DNA from 3 places in the Providencia hangzhouensis genome. Region 2 is predicted to be linked to each of the others. Evidence: predicted binding sites of a transcription regulator. Region 2 holds the regulator's gene; each other region holds the start of a gene.

Region 1 (11,108 bases), 1.7 Mb from region 2:
CTTTTTATGATGGAAAATTTACGCACAAAGGCGAATAGTCCTTTGCTCAAAATAATACTGGCGCTGATTATCCTTTCATTCGTGTTGGGTGGCGTTATGATGGGGGGCCTCGGTGGCAACAGTGCAAATAATGCAGCTGAAGTTAACGGGCAATCAATAAGCCGCGAACAGCTACAGCAGGCTTTTCAACAAGAACGCCAATCATTACAAGAGTACCTAGGGGATAAATTCTCAGAAGTCGCTAGTAATGAAGAAAGTATGAATTTACTGCGTCGTCAAGCTCTTGATAACTTGATTAACAATGAACTGATTAATCAGTATGCTAATGAATTACAGCTCTCAGCAAGTGACCAGCAAATTGAGCAATATATTTTCTCAATGCCTGTTTTCCAGACAGATGGCCGGTTTGATAGCGAAAAATATCGTGAGATCTTAAGTCGTAACAACATTAACGCGGATAGCCTTGCGGCTCAAATTCGCCAAGACCTTACACGAGCTCAGTTAGGAAAAACCTTTACTGGAACGGATTTCGCTTTACCATCAGAAGTTAAAGCATATGCTGAATTATTTATGCAAGAACGTGAAATTCGTACTGCAATCTTAGATTTAGCAGAGGTTCAAGCAAAACAAACAGCTTCTGAAGAAGAATTAAAAGCCTACTATGATGCCAACCAAAATAGCTTTATCTCACCTGAGAAAGTACAAGTAAGCTATGTTGAAATGGATGCAGCATCAATGCCGCCAGCGACAGTGTCAGCTGAGGAAGTAAAAGCGTATTATGATCAAAACCTGAAAAATTATACTCAGGCAGAGCAAAAACAGTACAGCATGATTCAGGTAGCTTCAGAAAAAGAAGCAAATGATATTCTGAATGAATTAAAACAAGGTGCGGACTTTGCAACACTGGCAACTGAAAAATCAACGGATAAATTCAGTGCAGGGCAAAAAGGCTTGATTGGTTGGATGGAAGCGGCATCAACGCCAAGCGAAATTGTGGACGCAAAATTAACAGAAAAAGGGCAACTTTCGGCACCTGTTAAATCACAAAATAGTTATGTTATCTTTCGCTTAGATGATATTAAACCTGAATCTATTAAACCGTTTGAGCAAGTTGAAGAAAGTATTAAAACTAGCTTACTTCAAGATAAAAACATTAAACAATTCTATGACTTACAGCAGAAGGTTAGTGAGGCTGCCACGAGTGATATGGAATCATTAGTTTCGGTTGAATCTGTATCTGGTTTGAAAGCTGTGACAACGGATTGGTTTGATAGAACAAATCCACCTGCCGCACTTAATTTCCCTAAAGTGGTCAGTGAAGTATTTAGCGACCGTTTAGTGGATAAAAATGGTTCTAAAGGGATCAACTCAGATGTTATTAACGTTGAAGGGGACCGTGCATTTGTTGTGCGTGTAACAGAGTACAAACCTGAAAGCGTTGAACCTTTTGATAAGGTTAAGTCCGAAATTGAAACTCTGGTTAAGCGCCAAAAAGCGGATGCAGAGTTGAAAGCTACGAGTGATAAACTTCTTGCTGAGTTAAATGCGGGTAAAGGAACAGAAGCTCTAAATGCGGCGGGGGTTAAATTTTCCGATACTCAAACTGTTTCTCGTTTAATGCCACAAACAGCGGTTATTAATGCAACGATGGAAATGCCGCAACCTGCTGATGGTAAACCAAGTTATGCACTTGCGCGTGATGAGTCCGATAACTATGTGCTTATTCAACTAGATAAAGTTACGCTAGGCCAACCGACGGATGATGAGTTAAAGCAACTGACTCGTGAATACCAAGGTGCTATGAGTTCTGCGGTCAATGAAGCTCTGATGCTTAATTTGCGTGAGAATGCAAAAATTGAAGTGCTGAATATTGAGTAATTGCGAGCAGCTTCGCAAGTAAAATTGTAACTTCATGAATAGAAGGCCACCTTTGGGTGGCCTTTCGTATTTTCAGTATTATTGAAAAGTGTTCCGTATTTTTCTATGGCATCGTTGTGTCTCAACATACACAGGAGAACAAATATGTTATGGAATTCAGTCAATAAATGCAGATTAGGTATTGTTCTGCTCCTTTCTTTATTATGCTCATTCTCTTCTTTTTCTTTGGCTAAGAAAATTGAGCGAGAAAAAGCCACAGAGGCTGTCATTCAAGAAAAACAAGTAAGTAATAACTCACCATCAACGAGCCATGGCCAGTCTGACAAAGTGAATATCAACTTAGCGGGTGAAGAAGAACTTGCAGAAAAACTTACTGGTATAGGTAGGCAAAAAGCGAAAGCAATCGTTGAATATAGGCAAAAATATGGTGCTTTTAATTCCATTGAAAATATTTTAGAAGTTCAGGGGATAGGTCCTGCATTTTTAGAAAAGAATAAAGATAAGTTAACTTTGTAACTAAAATCCCCCATACAGAGTATGGGGGTAATATATTAAAGGTTAATAATTAAGCAGAAAACTAAGCTTTTTATAAATAATTTGCGAGCTAAGTCTTATTATTGATAATCATTCAGCACATTTTCCGTACATTTGTTATTTTTATGTTATTAAAAAATAAACTGGTCGGAGTAGTTATGACAACACACATTAAAGTTCATGGTTATCATATAGATATTTTTCAACATGTTAATAATGCACGTTACTTAGAATTCTACGAAGCGGACCGCTGGGAATGGATGAATAAGCGTAATTTCATTAGTTGGGCGATAAAAAACAATTTAACAATGGCTGCGGTGAATATTAATGTAAATTATATCCAAGGCGTCTTGCTTGGTGATGAGCTGACAGTAGTGACTCGAATGGATAAAATCGGTACTAAAAGCGCAGTCTGTTATCAACAAATAATTCGCAATAAAGCAGGGGCTCAAGAGGTAGTTTCTGATGCTTATGTGACATTTGTATTTATCGATAACATAGAGAATAAAGCGATTGTTATTGATGAACAATTGCGTGAGAAACTAGAGTCATTCAAAGTAGGTTCTGAAGACTTTATTCAAAATTAGCCTACCTAGCTTGAATCGTTATGAATAAGCTAATGGCAGGCTATGTGTTTGACTAATTAATTATAACTTTTGCTTTAGTGAGAGCATGATAGCTTCTTTATCACTTAAATATTCATTTAAGCCCTTGCTCCTTAAATGGCAGGCAGCACATTCACCGCAACCATCACCTTGAATACCATTATAACAAGTCAGTGTTTGCTGCCTGATCGTTTCAAGGTGACCATAGCTGTCGGCAAGTGCCCAGGTTTGGGCTTTATTCAGCCACATTAACGGGGTTTCAAAGCGAATATTTTTGGCAAGACCGAGGTCTACTGCATGGTTGAGAGCTTTGACAAACTCATCTCGGCAGTCCGGGTAACCTGAAAAGTCGGTTTCACAAACCCCCGTTATCACTGCTTCTGCCTGTACTTGGTAAGCATAAATTGCAGCTAATGTGAGGAATAAAATGTTACGCCCTGGAACAAAAGTACTAGGCAACGCACTTGACTCACTTTCAGCGAAATCAGGGACTGGTATGTTGTCTCGGGTTAAGCTACTGATTGCCAATTCATTGAGTAATGTGACATCTAATACTTTATGTGCCGCAGCACCTAAAGATACGCTTAATTTCTGTGCGACTTCGATTTCAAAACGGTGGCGCTGGCCGTAATCGAAAGTAACACAGTGAACTTCATCATAGTTTTGCAAAGCTTGAATAAGACAGGTTGTTGAGTCTTGGCCCCCGCTAAAAACCACAACTGCGCGTTTCATAGGTACTCCTTGGTGATATATCATTTTCAATATGTAATAAGAAGAGAGCGAAACATGTTAGCGATACTAGGATGCAATTAATAGTTCTATTTTTATCAAGCGAGTTTGATTGAGGTACTATTTATATGTCAATTTGGTTATTTGTGTAAAAATATTCTATAATCGTGGTGTTTGGTAACATTTTTATTGTTTTTTAATTATTCAATTTTGCATAATATGTTTATGCAGCTAATAAAATAACGACAAAAGTACTTACACCTAGATCAAGAGAGCATTCATGTTAGATAAAATAGACAAAAAACTGCTTTGTTTATTGCAAAATGACAGTAGCCTATCCTTAAATACCCTTGCTGAAGCTGTTAATTTAACATCTACTCCGTGCTGGAAAAGATTAAAAAGGCTTGAAGATGAAGGCTATATTCGAGGGCGAGTGACCTTACTCGATGGTGAGAAGCTAGGTTTAGGTTTAACGGTAATTGTGACAATTAAAACACAGCATCATAATAGTGAGTGGTATGAGCAATTTGTTTCTTTTGTTAGTCAACTTCCTGAGGTGCTGATGTTTTATCGCATGGCTGGTGAGTATGATTATCTTATGCAAGTCGAAGTTCATGATATGAAATCATATGACTTATTTTATAAAAAGCTAGTCAATGGCGTTCATGGTTTAATCGATGTAACCTCAAGCTTTGCAATGGAAAAAATCAAATATACTACAGTATTGCCTATCCCTGACTAACCTCGTAATAACTTAGATAATTACGGTCTCTCATTCTTAGGCATCAATAAATCAATATATTCAAGGCAGTATTACGTGCGATTATTTTCACAACTAGGTTGGTATTTTTTGAGTGAATGGCGGCGCTATCTCGGCGCTGTTTGCTTTTTAATTATCATTGCTATTTTACAATTAGTTCCTCCACGCATTGTTGGTGTTGTCGTTGATGGAATAAGTAAAGGAGCAATGCCGACAAAGCAATTAATCACTTATGTTTTAATCATGCTGTTGATTGCATTGGTTGTGTATGGGTTGCGGTATATTTGGCGTTTATGGTTATTTGGTGCTTCTTATAAGTTAGCTGTACAGTTACGACAAAAGTTTTATCGGCAATTAAGTCTGCAGAATCAAGCGTTTTACCATAAGTATCGAACGGGAGACCTAATTGCACGTACAACGAATGATGTTGACCGAGTCGTGTTTGCAGCTGGTGAAGGTGTTTTAACATTAGTTGACTCATTGGTGATGGGGTGTGCGGTGCTCATCATGATGAGTGTTGAAATTAGTTGGCAGCTTACTTTACTAGCACTTATTCCAATGCCAATTATGGCATTAATCATTAAACGGTATGGAGACCAGCTTCATCAGCGCTTCAAGCATGCTCAAGGGGCATTTTCGTCTTTAAATAATCATGCGCAAGAAAGTTTAACAAGTATTCGTATGATTAAAGCTTTTGGCCTTGAAGATCATCAATCAAATCAATTTGAACAGGTTGCTACTGAGGCAGGGCGTCGCAATATGCATGTTGCTAAAGTTGATGCGCGTTTTGACCCCACCATTTTTATGGCGATTGGTATGGCAAATTTACTCGCTATTGCAGGTGGAAGCTGGATGGTATTAAACGATACATTGACGTTAGGTGAATTAACGAGCTTTGTAATGTATCTAGGGTTAATGATTTGGCCGATGTTAGCGCTTGCTTGGATGTTTAATATCGTTGAACGAGGTAGTGCGGCTTATAGCCGTATTCTAAGTTTACTCAATGAACCGTTAGTCATTCAGGATGGTTCGCATTCATTACAGCCTGAAAAGGGAAACTTGAATGTGAATATTATCAACTTTAGTTATCCAGAAACTAAGCGAATAGCATTACATGATATTAAGTTTGATTTAAAACCTGGACAATTTTTGGGGCTTTGTGGACCGACGGGGTCTGGAAAATCAACGTTGTTGACGTTATTACAGCGTCAATTTGATGTGACGGAAGGGGCGGTTTGCTATCAAGGCTTATCACTACCCGAAATCCGTTTAGATGAATGGCGTGCTCGGTTATCTATCGTAAATCAGTCCCCATTTTTATTTTCAGATACAGTTGCTGGCAATATCGCGCTTGGGCGGCCTAATGCCACTCAAGATGAAATTGAACAGGCTGCGCGTATAGCTTGTGTACATGATGATATTTTACGTTTACCTGAAGGCTATTCCACTCAGGTTGGTGAGCGCGGTGTCATGCTATCTGGCGGGCAGAAACAACGAATTTCTATTGCAAGGGCCATCTTGCAAAATGCAGAAATCTTGGTGTTAGATGATGCGCTTTCTGCCGTTGATGGGCAGACCGAGTTTACAATTTTACAAAATTTAAGCCATTGGCGGCAGGGTAGGACTATGATAATTAGCGCCCATCGTCTATCTGCATTGGTAGAGGCAGACAATATTATTGTGTTATCTCAAGGTGCTATTGTTAGTCGAGGTAAACATGAAGCGCTTATTGAGCAATCGGGTTGGTATAAAGATATGTATCAGTATCAACAGATTGAAGCTGCTCTGGATGGTGAGCTATGAGCCAAAAGAAACCGCTATGGCCAGCACTCAAGCGTTTGCTTGGTTATGGAAAAGCATACCGAGGAACCATGGGTATTGCCATTGCAATGCTATGGTTAGCCGCTATTGCAGAAGTTAGTGGGCCTCTGCTAATCAGCTATTTTATTGATAACATGATAGCGAAAAAACAAATCATCATGCCACTTGCTTTATATATGGCAGTTGGTTTTATATTGCTCCAAGTTATTGCAGCGTTATTACATTACTATCAAATTATTTTATTTAATAAAGCCTCTGTGGGGGTAGTGCAAACATTACGTACAGATGTGATGAATGCAGCCCTTCGACAGCCCCTAAGTGCATTCGATAAGCAACCTGTTGGCCAATTAATTTCACGAGTTACAAATGATACTGAAGTTATTAAAGATCTATTTGTGATGGTTGTGCCGACAGTATTTCGTAGTTTAGCCCTGATTTGTGCCATGTTAGTTGCTATGTTTTCATTGGAATGGCGTATGGCATCAATTGCAGTGATGATTTTTCCTGCAGTATTTGTGGTAATGCTTGTTTATCAGCGTTTAAGTACGCCCATTGTGCGCCGTGTGAGATCTTATCTTGCAGATATTAATAACGGTTTTAACGAAGTCATTAATGGAATGACAGTTATTCAGCAATTTATCCAACAGGCTAGGTTTGGCGAAAAAATGCAAAGTATTAGCCAAGACCATTATTTTGCAAGAATGAAAGCATTAAAACTTGATGGCTTACTATTAAGGCCATTACTAAGTTTACTTTCAGCTTCAGTATTGTGTGGCTTGCTATTGCTATTTGGGTTCGAAGGAACGACTACCATTGGTGTTGGTGTCTTATATGCATTTATTAACTATTTAGGTCGCTTGAATGAGCCGCTTATTGAGTTAACTTCTCAGCAATCAATGCTTCAGCAAGCTGTTGTTTCTGGTGAGCGTGTATTTGAATTAATGGATAGTCCGCAGCAAGGTTATGGTGAAAGTATTGAGCCATTACAAGGAGGTTCAATCTCAATTAACCATTTATCTTTCGCTTACCGTGATAACAAAATGGTACTTAAAGATATTAATTTACAAGTGCCTGATAATAACTTCGTTGCATTAGTCGGTCATACAGGCAGCGGTAAAAGTACCATAGCAAATTTAATTATGGGGTATTACCCGTGGCAGGAGGGAGATATTTTATTAGATGGACGTAATTTGAGTTCACTATCCCACCAAGTATTACGTAATGGTATTGCAATGGTACAACAAGACCCTGTTGTCCTCGCTGCTTCTTTTTTTGACAACGTCGCATTAGGACGTGAGATTAGCCAAGACAAAGTTTGGGAAGTTCTTGAAACTGTTCAGCTTGCTGGGTTGGTTCGTGGCTTACCTGATGGGCTAGATACCGTGCTTGGTGAACAGGGAAATACCCTGTCTGTAGGGCAAAGACAGTTATTAGCGATGGCCCGGGTACTTGTGGTGACACCCAAAATTTTAATTTTGGATGAAGCAACCGCGAATATTGACTCAGGGACAGAGCAAGCGATACAAAAAGCGTTACGAGTGATTCGCCAACATACTACGTTAGTTGTGATCGCCCACCGTTTATCGACAATTGTCGACGCTGACCAAGTCGTTGTGTTACATCGTGGTGCAATTGTTGAGCAAGGTAAACATTTACAGCTTTTGCAACAAAAAGGACGTTATTATCAAATGTACCAGTTGCAGCAAGTTGGAGAATCATTAAATGCCCATAGTGATGCTGAAATTGAGGCTATACCTAGTTAATTATTCTGCACTCTTATAATGCATACCTTAAAGCCACTCATTCGAGTGGTTTTTTATTTTGTTCTTTCCTATTGAATTTTATGGATAAATATATTTTGGCACACGGTTTGCTATAAAGTCAGTGCTGTCCGAAGTATTAAGCAGCTTATTCATATGACTTATAGGAGTGAACATGAAATATATCATCGCGATCATTAAGCCATTTAAATTAGATGAAGTTCGAGAGGCACTATCAGATATTGGGGTTCAAGGGCTTACGATTACTGAAGTTCGAGGGTTTGGGCGGCAAAAAGGACATGCCGAATTATATAGAGGAGCTGAATATACCGTCGATTTTTTACCTAAAGTACGTATGGAAATAGCGGTTTCTGATGAGTTGGTAGAGCAGGTGATTGAAACAATTGAAAAAAAAGCTTATACGGGCCAAGTCGGGGATGGAAAAATATTTATTTTGTCATTAGAGCAAGCAGTACGTATTCGTACAGGTGAAAAACAAGACGAAGCACTGTAGGAGAGCAAATATGAGCAAAGGGTTCCAATACTTATTTTTATTGATATCAATGGGTGGTTTTCCAATAACCGTGTTTGCAGCAGAGGAAACCCTAGATAAAGCTGATAACGCATTTATGATGATAGCGACTGCTTTAGTTATTTTTATGATACTGCCAGGTATCGCATTATTTTATGGTGGGTTACTGAGAAGTAAAAATGTTCTTTCTTTAATGGCTCAAACTGCGGTTATTTTCGCTTTAGTGTCTGTTATTTGGATTGTTTATGGATACAGTTTAGCTTTTAGTGAGGGGAATGATTTTATAGGTGGTTTTAGTCAGATTATGTTGAAAAACATCACTGTAGATAGTTTATCTGGGCCGATCCCTCAATTTATTCACGTTGTATTCCAAGGTGCATTTGCATGCTTAACAGTTGCATTAGTGATAGGTGCACTAGGGGAGCGCATTAAATTTTCTGCAATTTTAATATTTACCGTTATCTGGACTACATTTGCTTATTTACCAATGGCACACATGGTATGGGGCGGCGGTATTTTATCCCAAGATGGTGCACTAGATTTTGCAGGGGGGACGGTTGTTCATATTAATGCGGCTGTTGCAGGTTTAGTTGGTGCTTACTTACTTGGACATCGTACCGGATTAGGGAAAGAAGCCATTAAACCTCATAACTTACCTATGGTATTTATGGGAACCTCTATATTATTTATTGGCTGGTTTGGTTTCAATGCAGGTTCGGCAGGAAGTGCAAATAGTATTGCAGCCTTAGCGTTTGTGAACACTATTGCAGCGGCGGCTGGCGCTATTTTATCATGGACTTTAGCAGAGTGGATTTTCAGGGAAAAACCTTCATTATTAGGTGCTTGCTCTGGGTGCTTGGCCGGGTTAGTCGGTGTTACGCCAGCGGCGGGCACTGTGGGTGTCGGCGGGGCATTAATCATCGGGCTGCTTTCTGGGCTAGCGGGTTTATGGGGGGTTGTGATTTTAAAACGCCGGTTAAAAGTTGATGATGTGTGCGATGTTTTTGGGGTTCATGGTGTCTGCGGAATTTTAGGTTGTTTACTAACGGGGGTGTTTACCTCAACTGCATTAGGTGGAAGTGGCTATGCAGAAGGTATTACGATGATGAAACAAGTGGGAATTCAAGCTATTAGTATTCTAGTTTGTGTTGTTTGGACTGCAATTGTTGCTTATATTGCATTTAAAATCGCAGAGAAAACGTCTGGCTTACGCATTAATGTTGAAAAAGAAAGGGAAGGTTTAGATATTACTTCTCATGGTGAAAGTGCCTACAATTAACCTTAATGTAATGATAATGACAGGATAATACTGTGTTTTATGTAAATTGATAATGGCAGCGTATTGCTGGCTGCCATTACCTTTTTAAACTGACAATTTTATTTTTCTAAGTAAGTAATCACTTACTTGAAGTCCCTTCTATTTTTGAGGTTACCTATGGCGGATTACGCCCTCTTGGACAGCCGTTGCAACAAGATCACCTTGTAAATTATAGATTTGTCCTTTCACAAAACCCCTCCCTCCTGATGCTGAAGGGCTTTCTACGGCATACAGTAACCAATCATCAATTTTAAATGGACGATGGAACCACATTGAATGGTCAATCGTTGCAACCTGTAAGTCGCGTTCCATAAAGCCTCTACCATGCGGTTGTAATGCGGCTGGAAGGAAATTGTAATCAGAAGCATAACCTAATAAATAGTGATGAAGTGAAGGTAGGTCAGGTAGCTGCCCTTTTGCTTTGAACCAAATATAGCGAAATGGTTCTTGAGGGGCGGAATCGAATGGGCTGTAAAACTCAACAGGGCGAAACTCAAAGGGAGTTGGCCTAAGAGCGTATTTTTTAACTGCTTCCGGTAATTTATCAGCCAAACTTTGAACAATATCATCTTGAGAAATTAATTTTGTCGGTGGTGGCACATCCGGCATTAAGTTTTGATGGCTATAACCTTCTTCTTGAGATTGAAATGATGCGGTCATAAAAAAGATAGGCTTGCCATTTTGAATGGCACTTACTCGGCGTGCACTAAAGCTTCCACCATCGCGCAAAATTTCAACGTCATAAACAATAGGACGAGAGCTGTCACCGGGGCGCAAAAAATAACTATGAAAAGAATTAATCGCTCTTTCTTCAGGTATGGTTTGTTTCGCAGCATACATGGCTTGCCCAACAACCTGCCCGCCAAAAACTTGAGGCAATCCAAGGTCTTCACTTTGTCCTCGAAAAATCCCTTCTTCAATTTTTTCGAGTTCAATTAGGCTAATTAAATTCTGTAATTCTGGGCTCATAGTCATCTTAGTTCTGTTATATGTAAATGAGATACAGGTATTTTCCCATTATTTACCCTGAATAGGTAGATTAATTGCTATCGAATAAATTGGGGTTACGTATTGTTACATTTAGAAATATAAATGTATTATTCTACCAATATTAGTTATACTTTTTATCATTCCTTGTCAGAAAATGATTTGTCTATTCCGATTATTTAAA
Region 2 (11,108 bases):
AACATCGCAATAACGCTATCGGCCTCAGCCTCAATTTGATTATTATTACGCAAAATAACTCTTGAGTTAAATTGTTTAACTAAATCATAGAGTAACATAGCAGGCCTTGCATGCATTCCAAGCCGATTTTTGAGCGTTATTGTGGCTTTTACTGTCATTGCTGTTATTTGCGCTTTTCCAATGTTCTGTGGCGTGACTGCACGTTTTTACCACGGGAACGGAAATAGTCGGCAAGTTGCTCTGCGACATACACGGAACGGTGTTTACCTCCCGTACAGCCAATTGCAACAGTTAAGTAGCTACGGTTATTGGTTTCTAACATCGGCAGCCATAATTCTAAATAGCTACGAGTTTGATAGATGAAGTTATGGACTTCAGTATGCCTATCCAAGAATGCAGCGACTGGCCGGTCAAGGCCTGTCATCGGGCGCAATTTCGGGTCCCAGTGTGGGTTGGGTAAAAACCGTACATCGAATACATAATCGGCATCAATAGGAATACCATGTTTGAAACCAAAGGATTCAAACACCATTGTCAGTTCACGCTCACGCTTGCCCATCAAACGTGTTCTTAGCATTTCAGCTAATTCATGAACGGACATTTCAGAAGTATCGATGACTAAATCAGCACGAGAGCGTAAAGGCTCAAGTAACTCATTTTCTTCATCTATTGCGCTCTCAAGTGAAAGATTTTTACTTGAAAGTGGGTGCAACCGACGAGTGTCACTGTAACGGCGAATAAGCGTGTTGCGGTCAGCATCTAGAAACAACAATTGAGGAGAGAAGGTTGAAGGCAATTTATCAATCGCTTCTTCGAAAATCTCTGGATTATCGGGCATATTACGCACGTCGATACTAACCGCTGCTGAAATGTTACGATCAGCCAGTGAATTCGCTAACTCCGGTAGTAATACAACCGGTAGGTTATCTACGCAATAGAAACCCATATCTTCCAGCGCACGTAAGGCAACGGATTTCCCCGAACCGGAACGGCCGCTGACTATCATCAGCACCATGAGCTTGCTCCCTTTTGTTTCCTAATAATGAGTTTCTTGAAAAGCAGTACTTGCCAATTAATATTATTTAGAAACCATAACAATATCATTTGCATATGGCAAGATACATAATTTATCACTTACTCTGTAATTATGCTGTATAGCTCTTCATCACTTTGTGCACTGCGTAGGCGTTTACAGAGCGTTTTATCGGCTAGTTTTTTGGCGATAAGCGACAACGTATGCAGGTGCGTTTTACATTGGTCAGATGGCACAAGTAAGGCGAAAAGCAAGTCAACAGGTTGATTATCAATTGCATCAAAAGCAATCGGTTCTTCTAAATGTAAAAAAACACCGACAGCACGGCTACTTTCACCTTCATTCAGCTTTCCATGAGGAATGGCAATACCACCACCAATACCTGTTGTGCCAACTTTTTCTCTGGTTAATAACGCTTCAAATACCGTATTTTCAGGTAATTCCAATTCAACGGCAGCCAGCTCACTAATAATTTCTAAAGCTCTTTTTTTACTCGTGCACACAATATTATTACGTGTACAGGCTGATGATAAAACAACGTTTAACTGGATTTCTATATCACTATTCATTTTATTGTTCACTTAGGACTACAAAACCAGATGGTGTATCCCACCATCTGGTTTGAAACATTATTCGGCTAATTAATAAGCCGCATCAATGCATTAATGTTGTCTCAGTTTTTCTTTATGTTTGGTTAATTGGCGCGACAGCTTGTCTACGAGTATATCTATAGCAGCGTACATATCATTTTCTTCCGCTGATGCGTGGAGATCCGCTCCATTAACTTGCACGGTTGCTTCAGCAATTTGCTGAACTTTTTCAACTTTCAAGACAACTTGGATACCGTTAATGCGATCAAACAATTGCTCCAATTTTTTGAGTTTTTTCTCAACAGTCTCGCGCAATGCAGGAGTAACTTCAATATTGTGTCCAGTAATCTGAAATTCCATACAATCTTCCTTATTTTATCAATTAAACCAGTTGTTTACGCTGGTTAGAGGGCGGAATGGATAACGATTCTCGATACTTAGCAACAGTTCTGCGAGCGACTTGAATGCCTTGTTCTGCAAGCATACTCGTCAATTTACTGTCACTCAATGGTTTTGCTGGGTTTTCAGCAGCAACCAGTTTTTTCACCAATGCTCGAATTGCGGTTGAGGAGGCTTCGCCACCTGTGTCCGTATTGACATGGCTGGAGAAAAAATATTTCAACTCAAAAATGCCTCGTGGGCTATGGAGAAACTTTTGAGTTGTCACTCGTGAGATAGTTGATTCATGCATGTCCACTTGATAGGCGATATCGGCCAGTATCATCGGTTTCATGTGTTCCTCACCCAGCTCAAAGAATTCTTGTTGCTGTTCTACAATACAAGTCGCGACTTTTAATAGTGTCTCATGGCGGCTCTCAAGGCTTTTAATCAGCCATTTTGCATCTTGTAGATGACTACGAATATATTGAGAATCATCTTCATTTGCTGAATTGTTTAGCATCGAAGCATAATGGTTATTAATACTTAGTTTAGGGATGCTATCTGTATTTAATTCAACTTGCCAGTGCCCTGCGATTTTTTTCACTAAAACATCTGGAATAACGTATTCCGACTCCCCAGTATTGATGGATTGGCCTGGTTTTGGATTCAGCGTTAAAATTAAGTCTATCGCAGTTTTTAGGGCATCTTCTTTTAAACGAGTTAATTTCCCTAACTGACGAAAGTCACGGTTAGCCAATAAATCAATATGATTACTGATAATGAGCTTTGCATCTTGTAGCCCATCTGTTTCCTTAGGGTAGAGTGACAATTGGATTAATAAACACTCTTTTAAGTCTTGTGCTGCGACACCCAATGGGTCGAAATGCTGAATACGTTTTAGGACAGCAATGACTTCTTCAATACTAATCTCTGGGTTATCAATCCCTTCATGTATATCAGAAATGGCTGTTGTCAGGTAACCGGAATCATCTATTGAATCAATAATAGCTGTAGCTATTGCTCTGTCCGTGTCAGTAAAAGGGGTCAGTTCAGCTTGCCACGTCAGGTAATCTTGTAATGTTTGCGTAGTTTCACCTTGATAAACAGGGAGTTCATCAAAATTATAATCATTACTGGTGCCTGACGGCGTTCCTGCCGTATATATTTCATCCCAATTAGTATCTAAAGGGAGCTCATCCGGCATATCATGGTTTTCGAGCGCATCTTTGGTATCAAGCTCACTGGTATCCGCATTTTCATTCAGGGAGTCAATAGATTCAGTCTCGGGATTTAATTCTTCTTGCTCAAGCAGTGGGTTTGTTTCCAAGGCGAGTTGAATTTCTTGCTGAAGCTCAAGTGTAGACAGCTGCAACAAGCGGATAGCCTGCTGCAATTGAGGGGTCATTGCAAGTTGTTGACTGACTCTAAGCTGCAAACTTTGCTTCATGAATCTGCTTTAATCTCCCTAAAAAAATGACAACACGATAATTTATAACCGGAAACCTTCACCCAAGTATACACGTTTTACTTGCTCGTTCTCTAAGATCATGGTTGGTGACCCATGAGCAATTAAGTGCCCTTGGCTGACAATATAGGCTCTTTCACACACATCTAAGGTTTCACGCACGTTATGGTCGGTGATTAGCACACCGAGGCCGTAATCCCTTAAGTGCTGAATAATTTTTTTGATATCTAAGACGGAAATAGGGTCAACACCCGCAAAAGGTTCGTCTAATAAAATAAATTTTGGGTTAGCAGCAAGTGCACGAGCAATTTCCACACGGCGGCGCTCCCCACCGGATAGCGACTGCCCCATGCTGTCGCGAAGATGAGTAATACTAAATTCTTCCATCAGTTCTTCAGCACGTTCTTTACGTTGCTGGGAACTCAAATCTTCGCGAATTTCTAACACAGCCATTAAGTTATCATAAACACTGAGGCGGCGAAAAATTGAGGCTTCTTGAGGAAGATAACCAATTCCACGGCGCGCACGTTCATGCAGCGGTAGAAGGCTGATATCTTCACCATCAATCATAATTTTGCCAGCGTCCCGCTGAACAATACCCACCACCATATAAAAGGTCGTTGTTTTACCGGCACCATTTGGCCCCAATAAGCCAACGATTTCACCTGATTTAACTTCCAAGCTGACATCTTCAACGACTTTACGTTTTTTATAGGCTTTAGCTAGATTTTCAGCGGTTAGTGTCGCCATAACAGTTATTTACTCTTACTTGCTGATGAATTTTTATTTGCCGCAGGGCCTTTTTCTTGCAATTGTGCCGGCAGTATCACGGTGGTGACGCGTTTACCTTTATCACTAAACGCTTCCATTTGTTGCGTTGGAACTAAATAGGTAATTTTGTCACCCTGAATATTGCTGTCTAACTGCTCAAGATAGGCATTACCTGTTAATGTGACGAGTTGTTTATCAACCTCATAACGGGCTTTGCTGGCATGGCCTTTAATCGGTTTACCATCATCCTGTAATTGGTAAAAGGTAACCGGGGTCCCAAAGGCCTCAATCACAATTTTATCCGAGTCACTACTTGGACGTGTTACAACCACTTTATTGGCTCTGATATCAATAGAACCTTGTTTAATAACAACATCATCAGTAAAGGTGGTGACGTTTTTTTCTAAATCAAGAGATTGTTTGACCGAATTAATCGTCATTGGCTGCTGCGTATCACTTTTTAATGCCATCGCAGGTAGGCTAAGAGCCAAAATTGCACTGGCAACAGCTCCTTGAATAAAACGTTTCTTAGTTACTTGATTCATTTTAATGCTCTTCTGGTTGTAACACATAATGAGTTTTTACATCTTCGATTAATTCAGCCGTTTTTGTACGAAGGTTTCCCTTCATTTTCATACCGGTAGAATTGAGACCATGTCCAATAATGGTCACTTTATCATCAGATGAAACGTCTTGTGTTGTCAAATTGACAACTGCACTCTCAGTTGTAATTCGTTGGATCTGCGACTCTTTGGTTAAGCTATCAACCTGAACATCGCTATATAAATAGAGAATTCTATCGTTCGTTAACCGTGCTTTGAAAGCCTTAACCGTCCAGGTTGGCTCGCCAGCTTCGTTATAAGTGGTTAGAACTGGTTTCGAAAACCACGTGATTTTTCCTTCAGTATAATTATCTATTTTCTCTGAAACGAGTTTATACGCTAAATTACCCGTTGGATTATAGACAAAAGTCACTGAATCATCAGTTTGATAATTAGGTTGCCCATCATTAATTACTTTATCCTCTGCACTGTCGGAATCATTACCCGCTAAATTCCAGCCGATAAGGCCTAATACTACTAAGGATAAAATAACAATTAACCACTTCTTCGCATTGCTCATGAATTCAATCTATTCGTTATATTGATAAACCTTTTGCTTCTTCCAGTTTGTCTTGAGAAAGCAAAATAAGGTCACAAAGTTCGCGGACTGCACCTTTTCCCCCACCAATACGAGTCACGTAATCAGCTCTCGGTAATAACAAAGGATGGGCATCAGCGACGGCGACGGATAAGCCTACTTTGGCCATAACAGGCCAGTCAATCAGATCGTCTCCAATATAAGCTATTTCTTCAGCTGATAATTGTAGTGTATCTAACAGTTCGTAATACGCCAAAAGCTTATCGCTTTGACCTTGGTAAAGATATGTAATGCCTAATGTTTGAGCCCTATCTTCAAGAAGTTTCGCTTTTCTTCCTGTTATGATGGCGACTTCAATACCGGAAGTTAATAAGCAGCGTATCCCATAGCCGTCACGGACATTAAAAGCTTTGAGTTCCTCGCCATTATTCCCCATATAGACCAAGCCATCTGACATGACACCATCAACATCACAGATCAGTAATTTGATTTTTTCTGCTTTATTTAAAACAGTATTGGCAACAGGGCCATAGCAGGTTTCCAAAAAGGTAGACGTCATGGTATTTCCTTATGTTATACAACACCGGCTTGTAGCAGATCATGCATATGTAGCACACCGACTAATTTATTATCATTTGCGACTAATAACGAAGTCACGTGCCGAGATTGCATTAAATTTAGTGCTTCAACCGCTAACATTGTTGGTGATACCCGAATTCCACCGGGGGTCATTAAATCAGCAATCTTAGCGTTATTTAGGTCGATTCCCATATCAAAGATACGGCGTAAATCCCCATCAGTGAAAATACCTTCAATATTCATGTCATCATCACAAATGACTGTCATCCCCAGTTTTTTACGGGTGATTTCCACTAAAGCCTCACGTAAAGACGCGCTTTTAGGAATATGGGGGATTTCATCACCCGTATTCATTAAATCACGAACGAGGAGTAAAAGTTTGCGCCCAAGTGCGCCACCTGGATGCGAAAGCGCAAAATCATTCGCCGTGAACCCGCGTGCAGTTAATAAGGCAATAGCTAATGCATCTCCCATTACAAGTGTCGCTGTTGTACTCGTGGTCGGTGCTAGCCCCAAAGGACAGGCTTCTTGAGGTACTTTGATACACAAGTGGACATCTGCATATTTTCCCATATTACTTTCAGGGTTGTTAGTCATACAGATTAAAGGCACTTTAATTCTTTTTAAAACAGGAAGTAAGGCTAAAATTTCCCCTGACTCGCCAGAATTTGAAATAGCTAACACAACATCTTTATGAGTAATCATCCCAAGGTCACCGTGGCTAGCTTCCCCTGGGTGAACAAAAAATGATGGCGTTCCTGTACTTGCTAGTGTAGCGGCAATTTTACGGCCAATATGCCCCGATTTCCCCATTCCCATTACGACGACTTTGCCTTCACAGTTAAAAATAAGCTGGCAAGCGTTGTCAAAGTCAGTATTGATATATTGTTCTAGGTTTTTTAAACCTTCGTGTTCGATATGGAGAACTTCTTTACCTACTTTCTGAAAATCGAAGTTTGACATTTCTAGTTCCATGCGTAGCTTTTAAGTTAATCGGATTAGCGAAATCAAATTGTATAACGAATACTTAGTATCAGTAAGTATTTTGTCAGTTAAGCACTTTTTAATGTTAGTTTTATACTTAATGAGTATTTTAGGGTGCTTCGATGTAGAATTTAATACGTACAAGATGGTTTTATTAGCATCTTGAACCAAAAACAGATATGCAAATTCGCGTATCCTCAAGTTAGGTAATCACAACATTCTAAGAGCTATCTGCTGTTAATAGTGATAGTTTTTGCTGACTATAAATAAATTATATTGTTTTTTCTCTGTTTCCTTTTGATAAAAACAGAGTTGTAATTCTAAAAGTCATATTTTCGACGCTATAATACTATAAATTCTATTTTGTTGTGATATTTGACGATTTTCAGTTTATCTTTCGGTAACATCTGAACGGATAAAAACATTTACGCGTGGTGTATAACGAGTTATTTAACATGCAAGCACAGACAGACAACTTAATTGAAGTACGGAACATGTCCTTTACTCGAGGAAATCGGAAAATATTTGAGAATATTAATCTGACCGTTCCCCGTGGAAAAATTACGGCAATTATGGGGCCGTCAGGGATTGGTAAAACCACATTACTGCGCTTGATTGGGGGCCAATTACGGCCAAACGAAGGTGAAATTTGGTTTGATGGTGACAATATTCCAACACTGTCACGCTCAAAGCTGTATCAGTCCCGTAAAAAGATGAGCATGCTGTTTCAATCAGGGGCGCTATTTACGGATATGAACGTATTCAATAATGTGGCTTTCCCTCTACGTGAGCACACGAATCTGCCAGAATCGCTGATTCACACTACGGTAATGATGAAATTAGAGGCGGTTGGTTTACGTGGCGCCGCAAAATTAATGCCATCCGAATTGTCAGGTGGTATGGCACGGCGTGCTGCATTAGCGCGTGCTATCGCACTTGACCCAGATTTAATCATGTTTGATGAACCTTTTGTCGGTCAAGACCCGATTACTATGGGGGTTTTGGTTAAATTGATTGATGAGCTTAATCAAGCACTGGGTGTGACCTGTGTCGTGGTTTCCCATGATGTTCCAGAAGTATTGAGCATCGCAGATAATGCTTATATTGTTGCACAGCAGCACGTCATTGCTCAGGGAACAGGTGAGGAATTACGTGAAAACCAAGACCCTCGTGTGCGACAATTTCTTGATGGTATTGCGGATGGGCCTGTTCCATTCCGTTTTCCCGCCAATGATTATCTAGCTGATTTATTAGGGTAAAATAAGATGATAATAAAGGCGATAGCAGCCTTCGGACGCCGATGGATTGATATATTTTCCGCGTTTGGTCGAGCAGGTTACATGCTGTTTCGCGCCTTACTCGGCAAACCAGAGTTTCGTAAACAATGGCCATTATTGATGAAGCAATTGTACGCTATTGGTGTGCAGTCATTGCTGATCATCGCTGTCTCAGGGTTATTTATTGGGATGGTTTTAGGGTTACAAGGTTATTTGGTTCTCACTACGTTTAGTGCTGAAGCTAGCTTAGGTATGATGGTGGCACTTTCACTATTACGTGAATTAGGCCCTGTTGTGACCGCCTTGTTGTTTGCTGGACGAGCGGGTTCTGCATTAACAGCTGAAATTGGCTTAATGAAAGCGACTGAACAAATTTCTAGCCTTGAAATGATGGCAGTTGACCCGCTTAGGCGTGTGATAGCCCCACGGTTTTGGGCTGGTTTTATTAGTATGCCGTTGTTATCTCTTATTTTTGTTGCTGTCGGTATTTTAGGTGGCGCACTAGTTGGGGTTGACTGGAAGGGGATTGATGAGGGCTTTTTCTGGGCTTCAATGCAATCTTCCGTCGATTGGCGGCTAGATTTAGTCAACTGTGTGATTAAAAGCTTAGTCTTTGCTATCACAGTGACTTGGATCGCATTATTTAATGGCTATGATGCCATCCCAACTTCGGAGGGGATAAGCCAAGCTACAACAAGAACAGTTGTGCATGCGTCATTGTCTGTTTTAGGACTGGATTTCGTACTTACCGCACTGATGTTTGGGAACTAAGTCATGCAAAGTAAAAAAAGTGAAATATGGGTTGGTTGTTTTATGTTGCTGGCGATTGCCGCAATTATCTTTTTATGTTTAAAAGTCGCTGATTTAAAATCGATAGGAAGCCAATCCACCTATCAAATCTCAGCCTCTTTTGAAAATATTGGTGGCTTAAAAGAAGGCTCACCAATTAAAGTTGGTGGTGTGGTGGTTGGCCGAGTTGCCAGTATCACACTAGATAAAAAGAATTATGTTCCTGAAGTTAAAATTGATTTATTGAGCGAATACGACAATATTCCTGATTCAAGCTCGCTGTCAATTCGCACGTCAGGTTTGTTGGGGGAACAGTATATTGCAATGAATATCGGCCCAGATGATGAAGAATTAGGTATAGCAATCTTAAAAAATGGCGGGCGTCTTGAAGATACTAAGCCAGCTATGGTATTAGAAGACTTAATTGGCCAGTTTTTATATAAAAGTGGTGATAGCCAAGGTGCAGAGCCAGAGTCAACTGCACAGTAATTTGATGCTCCCTTTGAAGAATAAAGGAATGAATTATGTTTAAACGTTTAATGATGGTTGCTATGTTGGCAATTGCGCCATTTGCCATGGCAGTAGACCAAACCAACCCTTATAAATTAATGGATGAAGCGGCGGCGAAAACGTTTAACCGCTTGAAATCAGAGCAACCTAAAATTAAGCAAGACCCTGAGTACCTTAGAACAATTGTTCGTGAGGAATTATTACCTTATGTACAAGTTAAATATGCAGGGGCTTTGGTGTTAGGAACCTATTATAAAGGGGCAACTCCAGTACAGCGTGAGGCTTATTTCAAAGCGTTTGAAGATTACCTTGAGCAAGTTTATGGTCAAGCATTGGCCATGTACCATGGTCAAACGTATCAAATAGCACCAGAGCAACCGTTGGGAGATAAAAACATTGTTGCTATTCGTGTGACTATTGTTGATACCAACGGCCGCCCTCCCGTACGTTTAGATTTCCAATGGCGTAAAAATAGTAAAACTGGCTACTGGCAAGCTTACGACATGATTGCAGAAGGTGTGAGTATGATCACAACTAAGCAAAATGAATGGGGTGATATTTTACGTAAGCAAGGTGTTGATGGCTTAACAAAACAGTTAGAAATCAGTGCAAAAGCACCTATTACTTTAGAAGAGAATAAGTAATATGAGTCAGTTGTTAGCATGGGAACTCATTGAAACAACGCTATATTTCAACGGGACATTAGACCGTGATTCGCTTATGTCGTTTTGGAATAGAAAAGAGTCATCGCTAGAACATACTGAAAGTATAGATGTTTCTGGTCTTAAACATGTGGACTCAACAGGGTTGGCGATGCTCGTTCGCTTAAAAGGTGAATTCCAAGCTAAAAACCGTTCACTGAATATTACTGGTGTCAGTGATAACTTGAAGACATTGATTGAGCTATACGGGGTTCAAGAGGTTATTCTCAATTAGGTTAAATATCCTAAATTGGGTCAAGTTATGTAAAAATGAGCGCCTCTATGTGCTTTTCGGCACGAGAGGCGTTTTCTTTGGTTTAAGTGTTAAGCCTAATCCTTTAGGATAGAGGATTAAGCTCTGGCTGTTCTTATTGCGATGTTTCTGTATGCAACGCATGCAATTTGCACTATTTAGAGTAAAATTATAAATCACAAATAATTAATAAATTGAGTCATTATGGATACCAACGAAATTAAGCAAGTATTGATGGAAAAATTGTCTCTGAATGAGGCTATTGTTACTGGTGATGGTAGCCACTTTCAGGTTATTGCTGTCGGTGACATGTTTGACGGCATGAGCCGTGTTAAGCAACAGCAAGCAATTTATGCACCTTTAATGGAGTATATTGCGGATAACCGCATTCATGCTTTGTCTATTAAAGCGTACACCCCTGCGCAATGGGAGCGCGATCGTAAACTTAGTGGCCTTTGATTTCAAAGCCTAAGCGAACAGACTGTAAAATTCGACATACGAGAATACTTGAATGGATAAGTTTTTAGTTAAAGGACCAACCCGCTTAGAGGGTGAGGTCACGATATCTGGCGCAAAAAATGCGGCATTACCAATTCTGTTCGCTGCTCTGTTGGCTGAAGAGCCAGTAGAAATAC
Region 3 (11,108 bases), 1.1 Mb from region 2:
TCAACAACCAGCAGTACGCAGTCAACCATAGACATAACGCGCTCAACCTCACCACCGAAATCGGCGTGACCTGGGGTGTCTACGATATTGATATGATAACCATTCCATTGGATAGCGGTATTTTTAGCAAGGATGGTAATACCACGCTCTTTCTCCAAGTCATTGGAGTCCATAACACGCTCATCAACAGTTTCACGTTCACCGAACGTGCCTGATTGCTGCAATAATTTACCAACCAGTGTGGTCTTGCCATGGTCAACGTGAGCGATGATGGCGATGTTTCTTAAATTTTGAATTGACAAGGATTTTTACCGTTTAATTGACAGGAAAGGAATATGCTTACTGAGCCGTTATTCACACCCAAAGCATACTTTCTACGTTAATTTGCTGTTATTTTACACGTTTTTCCGCACAAGTGGAATAAATGTGAAACCCATCACTGTATAAAAAGTTTTTAGCGAAAAAACATTCAGTTGCGTAACAGTGCCAGATTCCCTCACAAAATAATGAGCATCATCTCTGCGAAACCACGAAGTGACAGAATAATACGCTAAAAACTTAATATTCGCAGCCCAAAAAAAGAACAAAAAATAGACTTTCTTTCTTAACTGCCAGTTTAAATATCTTTTTGCATTATTTAGATATATCTAAATTGACTAATTAGATATATCTAAATTGACTAATTAGATATATCTAAATATAGTAAAACCATAAAATAAATTCGATATATCTAAAGTTACAAACTAAGGAGTAACTATATGCTAATTAAATCTTGTCGTCATGTATATTATGCACGCCATGATGAAAATCAACATGGCCACCGCGGTGGATGTTGCCACGATGAAGGCCGTCATGGTCATGGGAGCGGTGAATGCTGCCACGACGAAGACCGTCATGGTCGTGGGCACGGTGAACGCTGCCACGGCGAAGGCCGCCATGGTCATGGGTACGGTGAACGCTGCCACGGTGAAGGCCGTCATGGTCATGGGCACGGTGAACGCTGCCACGGCGAAGGCCGTCATGGTCATGGGCACGGTGAACGCTGCCACGGCGAAGGTCGTCATGGTCGAGGCCATGGTGATGACAGCCAAAGAGGCCGTGGAAGAGGTAAAGGCCTTCGTCGTTTATTCGACCATGGCGATCTTCATATTATGGTACTCTCGTTAGTCGCTAAAAAACCAAGCTATGGCTACGAAATTATCAAAGATATTCAAGAAGCCTCAAATGGCTTATATGTTCCTAGCCCGGGGGTTATTTACCCAACGCTAACACTGCTTGAAGAACAAGGCTTCTTGGAGTCTCAGATTGTTGAACGCAATCGCAAAAGTTTTACGATTACACCTGAAGGCTCTGCCCATCTAGCTCAAAATAAAGAAATTGAAGCGGTTATTGCTCGCAAACTGGCAAAAGCACGTGATATGCAACAAGGCAGTAATTTAGCAGAAGACATTGAGGTGGCAGTCAGTCGCTTTAAAGCTTTATTACGTCACAAAATGGTTTTAAAACAACTCAATGAAGAGCAAACACGTCAAATCGCCTCTATCATTAATGATGCAGTAAAACAAATTGAAGAAGTGAATACGTTATTAACAAATAGCGATGAAGATTAATGTAACTGTTTGAGATTAAACAACCTCATTTCTTTTATATCCCATCAGCATTGCGCTTTAACAGAGCACAATGCTGATTTTTTATTTGAAATCCCATCTCCAACTGTCACTCGCACCAATTTAGTGCAATGACGAAATAATTAGCACTAAATCGGTGCATTTAGTACAGAAATTGCTTAATTATAAATCTATTCCACACGTAACAATCAGTATTTACTATAATTAAAAAGTTGGCACGCTTTTCGCTTATCTATTTATAGAGCGCGTGCTACCTATTTATATATGACTAACACGCCAGACAAACAACAAACATATTATCAATATGATAGCCTGTGATTTGTTGATTAGACCCGACCAGGAGAGCCGAGATGTCCGCTGAACATGTTTTATCGTTAATTAAAGAGCACAATGTTAGATTTATTGATCTGCGTTTTACCGACACTAAAGGTAAAGAGCAACACATCACTATCCCTGCTCATCAAGTTGACGAAGACTTCTTTGAAGAAGGCCAGATGTTTGATGGTTCATCTATTGGTGGCTGGAAAGGCATCAATGAGTCAGACATGGTATTAATGCCAGACCCATCAACTGCAATGTTAGACCCGTTCTTTGCCGATATCACGTTGATCATTCGCTGCGATATTTTAGAGCCGGGCACGATGCAAGGTTATGACAGAGACCCACGTTCAATTTCAAAACGTGCGGAAGATTTTCTGCGCTCAAGTGGCATTGCCGATATCGTTCTCTTTGGGCCAGAACCTGAATTTTTCGTTTTTGATGACATTCGTTTTGGCAACAACATGCATGGTAGTTACTACCATATCGATGATATCGAAGCGGCATGGAATACTGGAACCAAATACGAAGGTGGTAATAAAGGCCATCGCCCTGCAGTAAAAGGGGGTTATTTCCCAGTTCCACCAGTTGATTCATCACAAGACCTACGTTCAGCCATGTGTACCACAATGGAAGAGATGGGCTTAGTTGTTGAAGCTCACCACCATGAGGTGGCGACAGCTGGCCAAAACGAGGTTGCGACCCGCTTTAATACTATGACTAAAAAAGCGGATGAAACTCAAATTTATAAATATGTTGTTCACAATGTTGCACATGCCTACGGTAAAACAGCCACCTTTATGCCTAAACCTTTAGTGGGCGATAACGGCTCTGGTATGCACTGCCATATGTCTTTATCTAAAGGCGGCGTTAACCTGTTTGCAGGTGACAAATATGGCGGTTTATCCGAAATGGCGCTGTACTACATCGGCGGTATTATTAAACATGCACGTGCACTGAACGCATTTACTAACCCAACCACTAACTCATACAAACGCTTAGTTCCGGGCTTTGAAGCACCTGTAATGTTGGCATATTCTGCACGTAACCGCTCTGCTTCGATTCGTATTCCAGTCGTTGCGAGCACTAAAGCACGCCGTATTGAAGTTCGCTTCCCAGACCCAGCAGCTAACCCATATTTAGCGTTTGCGGCTCAGTTAATGGCAGGCCTTGATGGCATCATTAACAAGATCCACCCTGGTGATGCGATGGACAAAAATTTATATGATTTACCACCAGAAGAAGCCAAAGAAATTCCAACAGTTTCTGGCTCTTTAGACGAAGCATTAGCGGAATTAGATAAAGACCGTGAATTCTTAACCCGTGGTGGCGTATTCACTAATGATGCTATCGATGCGTATATCGAATTAACCCGTGCCGACATTCAACGTGTTCGTATGGCACCACACCCTCTCGAATTTGAAATGTACTACAGTGTGTAACACGCCGTTCCACTGTTAGTCTTTGTTGCCGTGAAGCACTTGCCCCATCTTTTGATGGGGCCTTTTATCTCTAACGTATTTACGCAACAAAAATCAAATATCGGTTGTTTGGTCTATCAGGTATAATGCACCAAAATAGTGCAGGAGCAACATTACATGAAAACCGAACATTTGCCAGCACCGGAACATATTCTCGACTCACTCATTAATAGCGTGCTAATTTTGGATTACGACTTGGTTATCCATTACGCCAACCATGCTGCACTCCAGATCTTAACCCAAAGCCAGCGCAAGCTATACGGTACGCCACTGCCACTATTATTCAGTTATTGTTCGCTCAATGATGAACTCATGCTCAATAGCTTAAAAGATGGCCATAGTTTTACCGAGAACGAAGTCACCTTAGTATTTAACAACCATTCCCACGTGATGTCGTTCAGTGCACAGCCTTTTTCAGAGCAATTTATTTTAGTTGAGCTTTCACAATTAGATAGCCAACGGCGTTTGAGCCAAGAACTCGCACAGAATGCCCAGCAATTGGCTGCCCGCGAACTGATCCGTGGACTTGCTCACGAAATCAAAAACCCTCTCGGAGGTTTGCGAGGCGCTGCGCAATTGCTATCTAAAGCGTTGCCTGACCCACAATTAAATGAATATACTCAAGTGATTATCGAACAGGCCGACCGCTTGCGAGCATTGGTTGATCGGCTGCTTGGTCCACAATATCCAGGGCCAAAAACACAGCAAAGTATTCATCATATTATGGAAAATGTAACGCGGTTGGTGTCATTAGAAAAGCCCGATAATGTGACACTAATTCGTGACTATGACCCAAGCCTGCCCGAATTAGAGTATTACCCAGACCAAATCGAGCAAGTGCTGCTAAATATCACCCGAAACGCCTTACAAGCCCTCGCCGAAACGGGAGGCTATATCACTTTGCGTACACGAACGGCTTTTCAAGTCACACTACAAGGTGAACGTTATCGATTAGCTGCACGTATTGATATTGAAGATAACGGTCCTGGTATTCCATTGGCAATTCAGGATACATTGTTTTACCCCATGGTGAGCGGACGGCCTGATGGCACAGGGCTTGGCCTATCGATTGCTCGCAGTTTAGTTGACCAACACGCAGGAAAAATCGAATTTACCAGTTGGCCAGGCCACACTGAGTTTTCCATTTATCTACCAATTAAGAAATAGGAGATAACCATGACGCAGGGAAAAATTTGGGTGGTTGATGATGATAGTTCCATCCGTTGGGTACTTGAGCGCGCATTAAATAATGCTAACTTTGCTTGTACCTGCTTTGATAGTGCGAATGCAGTGCTCACCGCATTAGAAAATTCACGCCCTGATGTGTTGTTATCTGATATCCGTATGCCAGGCACAAATGGTATTGAGCTTCTGAATACCATCAAGCAATCACACCCGCTTCTGCCGATTATTATTATGACAGCACACTCTGACCTTGATGCTGCCGTAAATGCCTACCAATCAGGGGCATTTGATTACTTACCAAAGCCTTTCGATATTGATGAAACCGTCGCATTAGTCGAACGTGCTCTGAATCATAGCCGTGAACAAAACCATACTAGCCGTGAAGCTAAGCAGCCTGCCCCTACAGTCTCTTCGACCATGATCGGGGAAGCACCAGCGATGCAAGAGGTTTATCGCATTATTGGCCGTTTATCACGCTCATCAATTAGTGTGCTTATTAATGGCGAATCAGGAACGGGAAAAGAGCTGGTTGCCCACGCGTTACATCAACACAGCCCTCGTGCCGACGCCCCTTTTATTGCATTAAATATGGCGGCTATTCCCAAAGACTTAATTGAATCTGAGCTATTTGGCCACGAAAAAGGCGCATTTACGGGTGCGACTCAAGTACGTCAGGGCCGATTTGAACAAGCTAACCATGGGTCATTGTTTTTAGATGAAATCGGCGATATGCCCCTTGATGTACAAACTCGCTTGTTACGTGTTCTGGCTGAAGGCCAATTCTATCGTATTGGGGGTTATACCCCAGTCAATGTAGATGTACGGATTATTGCAGCGACCCACCAAGATCTTGAAAAACGGGTTAAAGAAGGCTTATTTCGCGAAGACTTATTTCACCGGTTAAATGTCATTCGAGTACAATTACCACCGCTACGTGAGCGCACTGAAGATATCCCACGTCTCGCCGATTATTTTCTACAAAATACGGCAAAAGAACTCGGTGTCGAGGCTAAGGTTCTCCACCCTGACAGCGAAAAAATTCTTCAGCGCTATTATTGGTCAGGTAACGTTCGCCAATTGGAGAATGTCTGCCGTTGGTTAACCGTGATGGCAGCAAGCCAAGAAATTTTACCGCAAGATTTGCCCGATGATTTACTTGAAGAGCACCCACAACAAAATGCAGTGGTAAAATCATCACAAGCTGATTCCATGCCAACACAATCATTGTCATCGCAAAATCCTATTTCTGCAGCTCAGTGGTTTGAATTACTGGAAGAGTGGACCGATAACGCGTTAATAGAAGGCAAAGAAGACCTCTTTGCACAGACTATTCCCTTACTCGAACGTACAATGTTAAATTGCGCGTTGAAATACACCAATGGCCATAAGCAAGAAGCGGCCCGTTTATTAGGATGGGGAAGAAACACATTAACTCGAAAATTAAAAGAGCTAGGAATTGAATAACCCCCCAAACTTACTATCCTATTAAGATAGGCATGACTTAATTTATTATTTCATGCTTATCTTAATATTCAATAACGCCATACCAATCTACATCAAAAAAAGATATTAAAACGTTAAATAAATCACCATTAATGATGATTGGTTTCGGATGATACCTTTAATATAATACATTTTAGACTGCTTTTTGTTTTAAAATGAAAAAATTAAAGCACTATAATAATATTAAATGCCATCAAAACACATCATGAGTTAAGTAACAATAAAAAACACCAGTTTAAAATTAATTTAATTATTTAATCTTTATTTAATTCCACTCTAAAATTTATCACCTTAGAAAAACAGCATTTCTTAAAATATCCAAAAATAATCTCCAACCTATAATGTGAATATCAAACTCAAGATATAAAAATGATATTAAAAAAGGGTATTAAACCTAAATTACTCTCATATTGTTTATTTTTAAAATAAAAGCCAAAATACTCACCAGTTGAGTAACTAAATATATTCACTAACTCAACCTCATCATATAAATATCCTCTTGGAGAGTAAAAAATGAAAAAGAATGTCTTTGCCTATTTAATTGCGGCATCGTCTATTTTTGCCATTAATAATGCATTAGCTGCTGATGGAACGATAGATTTTACAGGTGAAATTACCGATCAGGCTTGTCAGTTTGCAACCGGTTCTGATGCATTTACCGTAAACTTAGGGAAAATCTCTAAAACGGCATTACCTAGTACAGGTAGCACCGCAGCAGCAACTAAATTTACTATCAAATTAGAAAACTGCCCGCAAACCGTGACTAGCGCAACGGTTAAATTTGATGCCACCAGTTATGCAGGTGATAATAGTGTACTCCAGTTAACCGACCCTGCTGCAGCGACAACGGCACAAAATGTTGGTATTCAAATTCAGGACGCCACAGGAACAACCGTTCCACTATTTACTGAATCTAGCGCGTATGCATTAAAAGAAAAGACAGTAAATAATTTAGATTTTACCGCTCGTTATATTGCAATGTCTAATAGCGTTGGCGTTGGTCAAGCAAACTCAACCGCAACCTTCACTATCAATTATAACTAATAGGCTTTTAGGGTTTAAATGGATTTAAACCTTATTCCTCTATTCAATGGTACTAATATGAAACGCTTAGTTTATTTTTTTATTTCTTCATTTTTATTGATTAATTTAGCCCATGCAGGCGTTATTATTGGCGGCACTCGTGTTATTTATCATGAGGGAAATAAGGATGTCAGTATTAGTGTCGAAAACCCTGATAAAATCCCTTATTTAATTCAATCATGGATTGATGGTATTGATGAAAATAAGCAATCCGCATTTACTATTACACCTCCATTATTTAGATTAAACTCAGATAAAACCAATGCGCTAAGAATATTTTTAACAGAGAATACCTTACCGACAGATAAAGAATCATTATTTTGGCTGAATATAAAAACGATCCCAGCAACAGAGCGCACGGAAAATTCATTACAAATTGCCTTTAAAACACAAATGAAATTAATTTATCGCCCTTCTGCAATTAAAAATGTTGATTTTATTGAAGAGCAAAAGAAATTAACTTGGTCAAAAACAGGCAATAGGATTACGGTAAAAAACCCGACGCCGTATTTTATGAATTTCCAAAGTATTACCTTTAACGGTAAAAAGGCCAATGACGTCTCTTATGCGGCACCGTTTTCCAGCACTTCTTTTGAAATTAACGATGCCGCCACTCATGGCACGGTGAAATGGGAAGTCATTAATGATTACGGCTCCGCATCTGAACTGGCTGAAGCGAAAATATAGCCCAATATTGATTTAGGTTGTTAAAATGAGAATAAATAAAATATGCTTTAGCCTACTTATTTATTTAGGCTATACGGTACCTTTATACGCTGAAAATGCCATCGATAATAATACAGCACAAGGAAATATCTATTTTGACCCTGATTTCCTAGAGTTGCCTAATAAAGATGCTGTCGATTTAAGCCAATTTGAAAATAACCAACAATTGGCGGGTAACTATTACGTTGATATTTATGTCAATACCAACTTAATCGGGGCAAAAAGTTTAAAGTTTGATAAAAATACTGAGAATAAACTGGTTCCTTGCTTAACTTTGGATGATTTAAAAAGCTTCGATATTAAAATTGCAGATTATCCTGAGCTACAAAATAGCCAAACAAGCTGCGTCAATTTAGCAATCATTCCTGATGCAACAAGCCAGTTTGAATTTGATTCACAGCGGTTATACCTAAGTATTCCGCAAATCGCGCTGGCGAAAAACCCGAGGGGTTATGTTGACCTTGCCGATATCGATAACGGTATTACCGCCCTATTACTGAATTACAGCTATAGCGGTTCTAAAAATACCGATCGTAGCGGTGGAGAAGACACCTCCTCAAACTACGTCAATTTACGCCCCGGCTTAAATATTGGGGCATGGCGTCTGCGCAACTATACCACGTGGTCCAACAGTACAGGGCAGTCCAATAAATGGGATACTATTTATACTTACGCCTCCCGTGGGATCAACCACATAAAAAGCCAGCTAACCTTGGGAGACAGCGTTTCTCCGTCAGAGGTGTTTGACAGTGTACCGTTTCGTGGGGCGCAGCTCGCCACCGATGATGATATGTACCCTGAAAGTCTGCGCGGCTATGCGCCAATTGTGCGTGGGATAGCCCGCAGCAACGCACAGGTCACCATTCGCCAAAACGGTTACACCATCTACCAAACCGATGTGGCAGCAGGCCCCTTTGAAATCACTGACCTCTATCCAACCGGCAGCAGCGGTGACTTACATGTGACGATAAAAGAGTCGAACGGCAGCGAACAGGTGCAAATTGTACCCTTTGCCTCACTCCCCGTGCTGCAACGTGAGGGTTATTTATCTTATAGCACCACCGCAGGTGAATACCGTTCATATGATAGCCATGTAGATAAAACCAAATTTGGTCAGTTCACTTTGGTATACGGTTTACCCTATGGCATCACTATGTTCGGAGGAAGTCAGTTCAGTGAAAAATACCAATCTTATTCGATAGGTGCTGGGCAAAACTTGGGCCGCTTCGGGGCGCTGTCTATTGATATTACCCAATCTCACGCCAAAATGCGTGATGACAGCAAAGAACGTGGTCAGTCTTACCGCTTTAGATATAACAAAAACCTCAATGATATCGGCACCAATATTGCTTTGGCAGGTTACCGCTATTCGACCCAAGGGTATTACAGTTTATCCGAGGTGTTTGATACCTTCCGTGATACCACTTACACTCCTGAAATCGAACGCCGCCGTAATCGCGGTGAAATCACCCTCAGCCAAAACCTAGGGGATACTTACGGTTCTATTTCAATGGGTTATATTAATGAAGATTATTGGAATAGTGACCGCAAAACACAGTCAGCAACCCTTGGCTATAACAATAGCTGGCAAGGGATCAGTTACGGGCTGAATTACACCTATAACAAGAATACCAGCAGCTATTCGCAGAGTGCTGGGGCAAAAAAATACAGTGATGAAGACCATTTATTTACTTTTTCGGTCAATATTCCGTTCAGTTTGTTTGAAGATACCGCCTACATTAACTTTGCCAGTAACCACAGTAGCCGAGACTCCAGTTCGAGTAGCGTCGGTGTATCAGCATCTCACCTGAACAACCGTTTAAATTGGAGCATGCAACAAAGTTTAGCCGATCAGGGGCAAGGCAGTTCTGGTAATGCGAACTCCACCTATAAAGGCAGGTATGGTGAAATTTCTGGTGGTGCGAGCTATAGCAAAGATAGCTATAACCTGTACTACGGAACTAACGGCAGCCTTGTCGCCCACGCGGGTGGGTTAGTGTTAGGGCAACAATTAGGTGAGACCGCTGCGCTGGTAGAAGTGCCTGATGCAGGGAATGTTCCCATATTAAACCAAGCGGGCGTAGTAACCAATAACCAAGGTTATGCGTTAGTGCCGTACGTCACCGCTTACCGCAAAAATACCATCGACATTGATACCTCGGCGTTACCTGACAACACGGAAATGGAACTCACCAGCCAGTCAGTCTCCCCAAGCCGTGGTGCGCTAGTGAAATCCAGTTTCACCGCTAATGTCGGTTATCGCGCCATTATGGTATTGAATTTTGCAGATGGGAAGCCCGTGCCATTTGGCGCTCAGGCCATATTTAATGACAACCCACAGTTAAATAATTTAGTGGGTAATGATGGCGAAATTTATTTATCCGGTTTGGCAGAAAGTGGTCACTTTATTATTCAATATAACGAGAAACAGCAGTGTCAGGTTAATTACAACTTAGCCGGCATTTCAAATTATATGGGGTTATATAAAACCGCTGCCATATGCCGATAAACAGGAAATCAGTAATGAAAAAATTAATAGTTAACTCCGTATTGGCTGTGGGATACTTGTATGCCGGGCATGCTAATGCAATCTGTGTACAAAATCCTGCATTAAATAATGTTATAACAACCGTGACTCCACGCACATTTAATATACTTTATGATGATAACAGTGTTCGCGACTTATCTATTTTTGAGCACAGATATGTAAGTGGAAGTCCTTACGCGATAACAACTTACCCTGGGACATGTGGAAATATACGCTGGAAATACGCTTATGCAAATAGTTGGAAACCTAATGCTAACTATATTGCCAGTACAAATATTCCTGGAATTGGCGTAAAAATAATGCACGACAGATTTTATCTTAATAGTGGGCCGGAACCATTTTATGCTCCTTATGATAATGTTCATCATTCTCTTCGAATTAATACCCCCATGTGGACAGTCACATTCATAAAAACTGGGCGGGTAACACAATCAGGAGCATTATCATCGGGTGCCATTGGCCATGCTCTCGCATATAACCCCTACCCAAGAACAACCTTTACCTTAGCGAGTTTATATTTTCCTACTGACCAAATTAAAGTCAACATTCTCCAATGTTCACTGAAAAATAACCAATCCGTTTATAATATTGAGCTGGGTGACTGGCGAGATACTCAGTTTACAAATATTGGAGATG

What was found. Region 2 encodes sigma-54, which starts transcription at its own class of promoters, with help from an activator protein. Its sites were predicted from a motif close to GTTGGCACANNTTTCGCTNT; they were not measured.
Positions count from the first base shown of each region.
Region 1: glnK (P-II family nitrogen regulator) is a predicted target of sigma-54. The motif match lies at 8,185-8,204, and genes of this name have one in related genera.
Region 3: glnA (glutamate--ammonia ligase) is a predicted target of sigma-54. The motif match lies at 1,840-1,859, and genes of this name have one in related genera.

Region 1 covers NZ_CP135052.1:857,424-868,531, forward strand. Annotated here, with positions in the region: gene ppiD (peptidylprolyl isomerase) at 7-1,878, shown strand; gene PZ638_RS03670 (ComEA family DNA-binding protein) at 2,023-2,394, shown strand; gene PZ638_RS03675 (acyl-CoA thioesterase) at 2,571-2,999, shown strand; gene queC (7-cyano-7-deazaguanine synthase QueC) at 3,060-3,749, opposite strand; gene PZ638_RS03685 (Lrp/AsnC family transcriptional regulator) at 4,027-4,488, shown strand; gene PZ638_RS03690 (SmdA family multidrug ABC transporter permease/ATP-binding protein) at 4,564-6,309, shown strand; gene PZ638_RS03695 (SmdB family multidrug efflux ABC transporter permease/ATP-binding protein) at 6,306-8,090, shown strand; gene glnK (P-II family nitrogen regulator) at 8,263-8,601, shown strand; gene amtB (ammonium transporter AmtB) at 8,612-9,898, shown strand; gene tesB (acyl-CoA thioesterase II) at 10,049-10,906, opposite strand.
Region 2 covers NZ_CP135052.1:3,712,989-3,724,096, reverse strand. Annotated here, with positions in the region: gene npr (PTS phosphocarrier protein NPr) at 1-158, opposite strand, end outside; gene rapZ (RNase adapter RapZ) at 164-1,015, opposite strand; gene ptsN (PTS IIA-like nitrogen regulatory protein PtsN) at 1,135-1,602, opposite strand; gene hpf (ribosome hibernation promoting factor) at 1,696-1,983, opposite strand; gene rpoN (RNA polymerase factor sigma-54) at 2,006-3,451, opposite strand; gene lptB (LPS export ABC transporter ATP-binding protein) at 3,494-4,219, opposite strand; gene lptA (lipopolysaccharide ABC transporter substrate-binding protein LptA) at 4,225-4,785, opposite strand; gene lptC (LPS export ABC transporter periplasmic protein LptC) at 4,787-5,362, opposite strand; gene kdsC (3-deoxy-manno-octulosonate-8-phosphatase KdsC) at 5,379-5,939, opposite strand; gene kdsD (arabinose-5-phosphate isomerase KdsD) at 5,954-6,922, opposite strand; gene mlaF (phospholipid ABC transporter ATP-binding protein MlaF) at 7,399-8,202, shown strand; gene mlaE (lipid asymmetry maintenance ABC transporter permease subunit MlaE) at 8,209-8,991, shown strand; gene mlaD (outer membrane lipid asymmetry maintenance protein MlaD) at 8,995-9,498, shown strand; gene mlaC (phospholipid-binding protein MlaC) at 9,534-10,163, shown strand; gene mlaB (lipid asymmetry maintenance protein MlaB) at 10,165-10,455, shown strand; gene ibaG (BolA family iron metabolism protein IbaG) at 10,678-10,932, shown strand; gene murA (UDP-N-acetylglucosamine 1-carboxyvinyltransferase) at 10,985-11,108, shown strand, end outside.
Region 3 covers NZ_CP135052.1:257,732-268,839, reverse strand. Annotated here, with positions in the region: gene typA (ribosome-dependent GTPase TypA) at 1-302, opposite strand, end outside; gene PZ638_RS01200 (PadR family transcriptional regulator) at 759-1,610, shown strand; gene glnA (glutamate--ammonia ligase) at 1,979-3,388, shown strand; gene glnL (nitrogen regulation protein NR(II)) at 3,545-4,594, shown strand; gene glnG (nitrogen regulation protein NR(I)) at 4,604-6,076, shown strand; gene PZ638_RS01180 (fimbrial protein) at 6,629-7,159, shown strand; gene PZ638_RS01175 (fimbrial biogenesis chaperone) at 7,217-7,885, shown strand; gene PZ638_RS01170 (fimbria/pilus outer membrane usher protein) at 7,911-10,433, shown strand; gene PZ638_RS01165 (fimbrial protein) at 10,448-11,108, shown strand, end outside.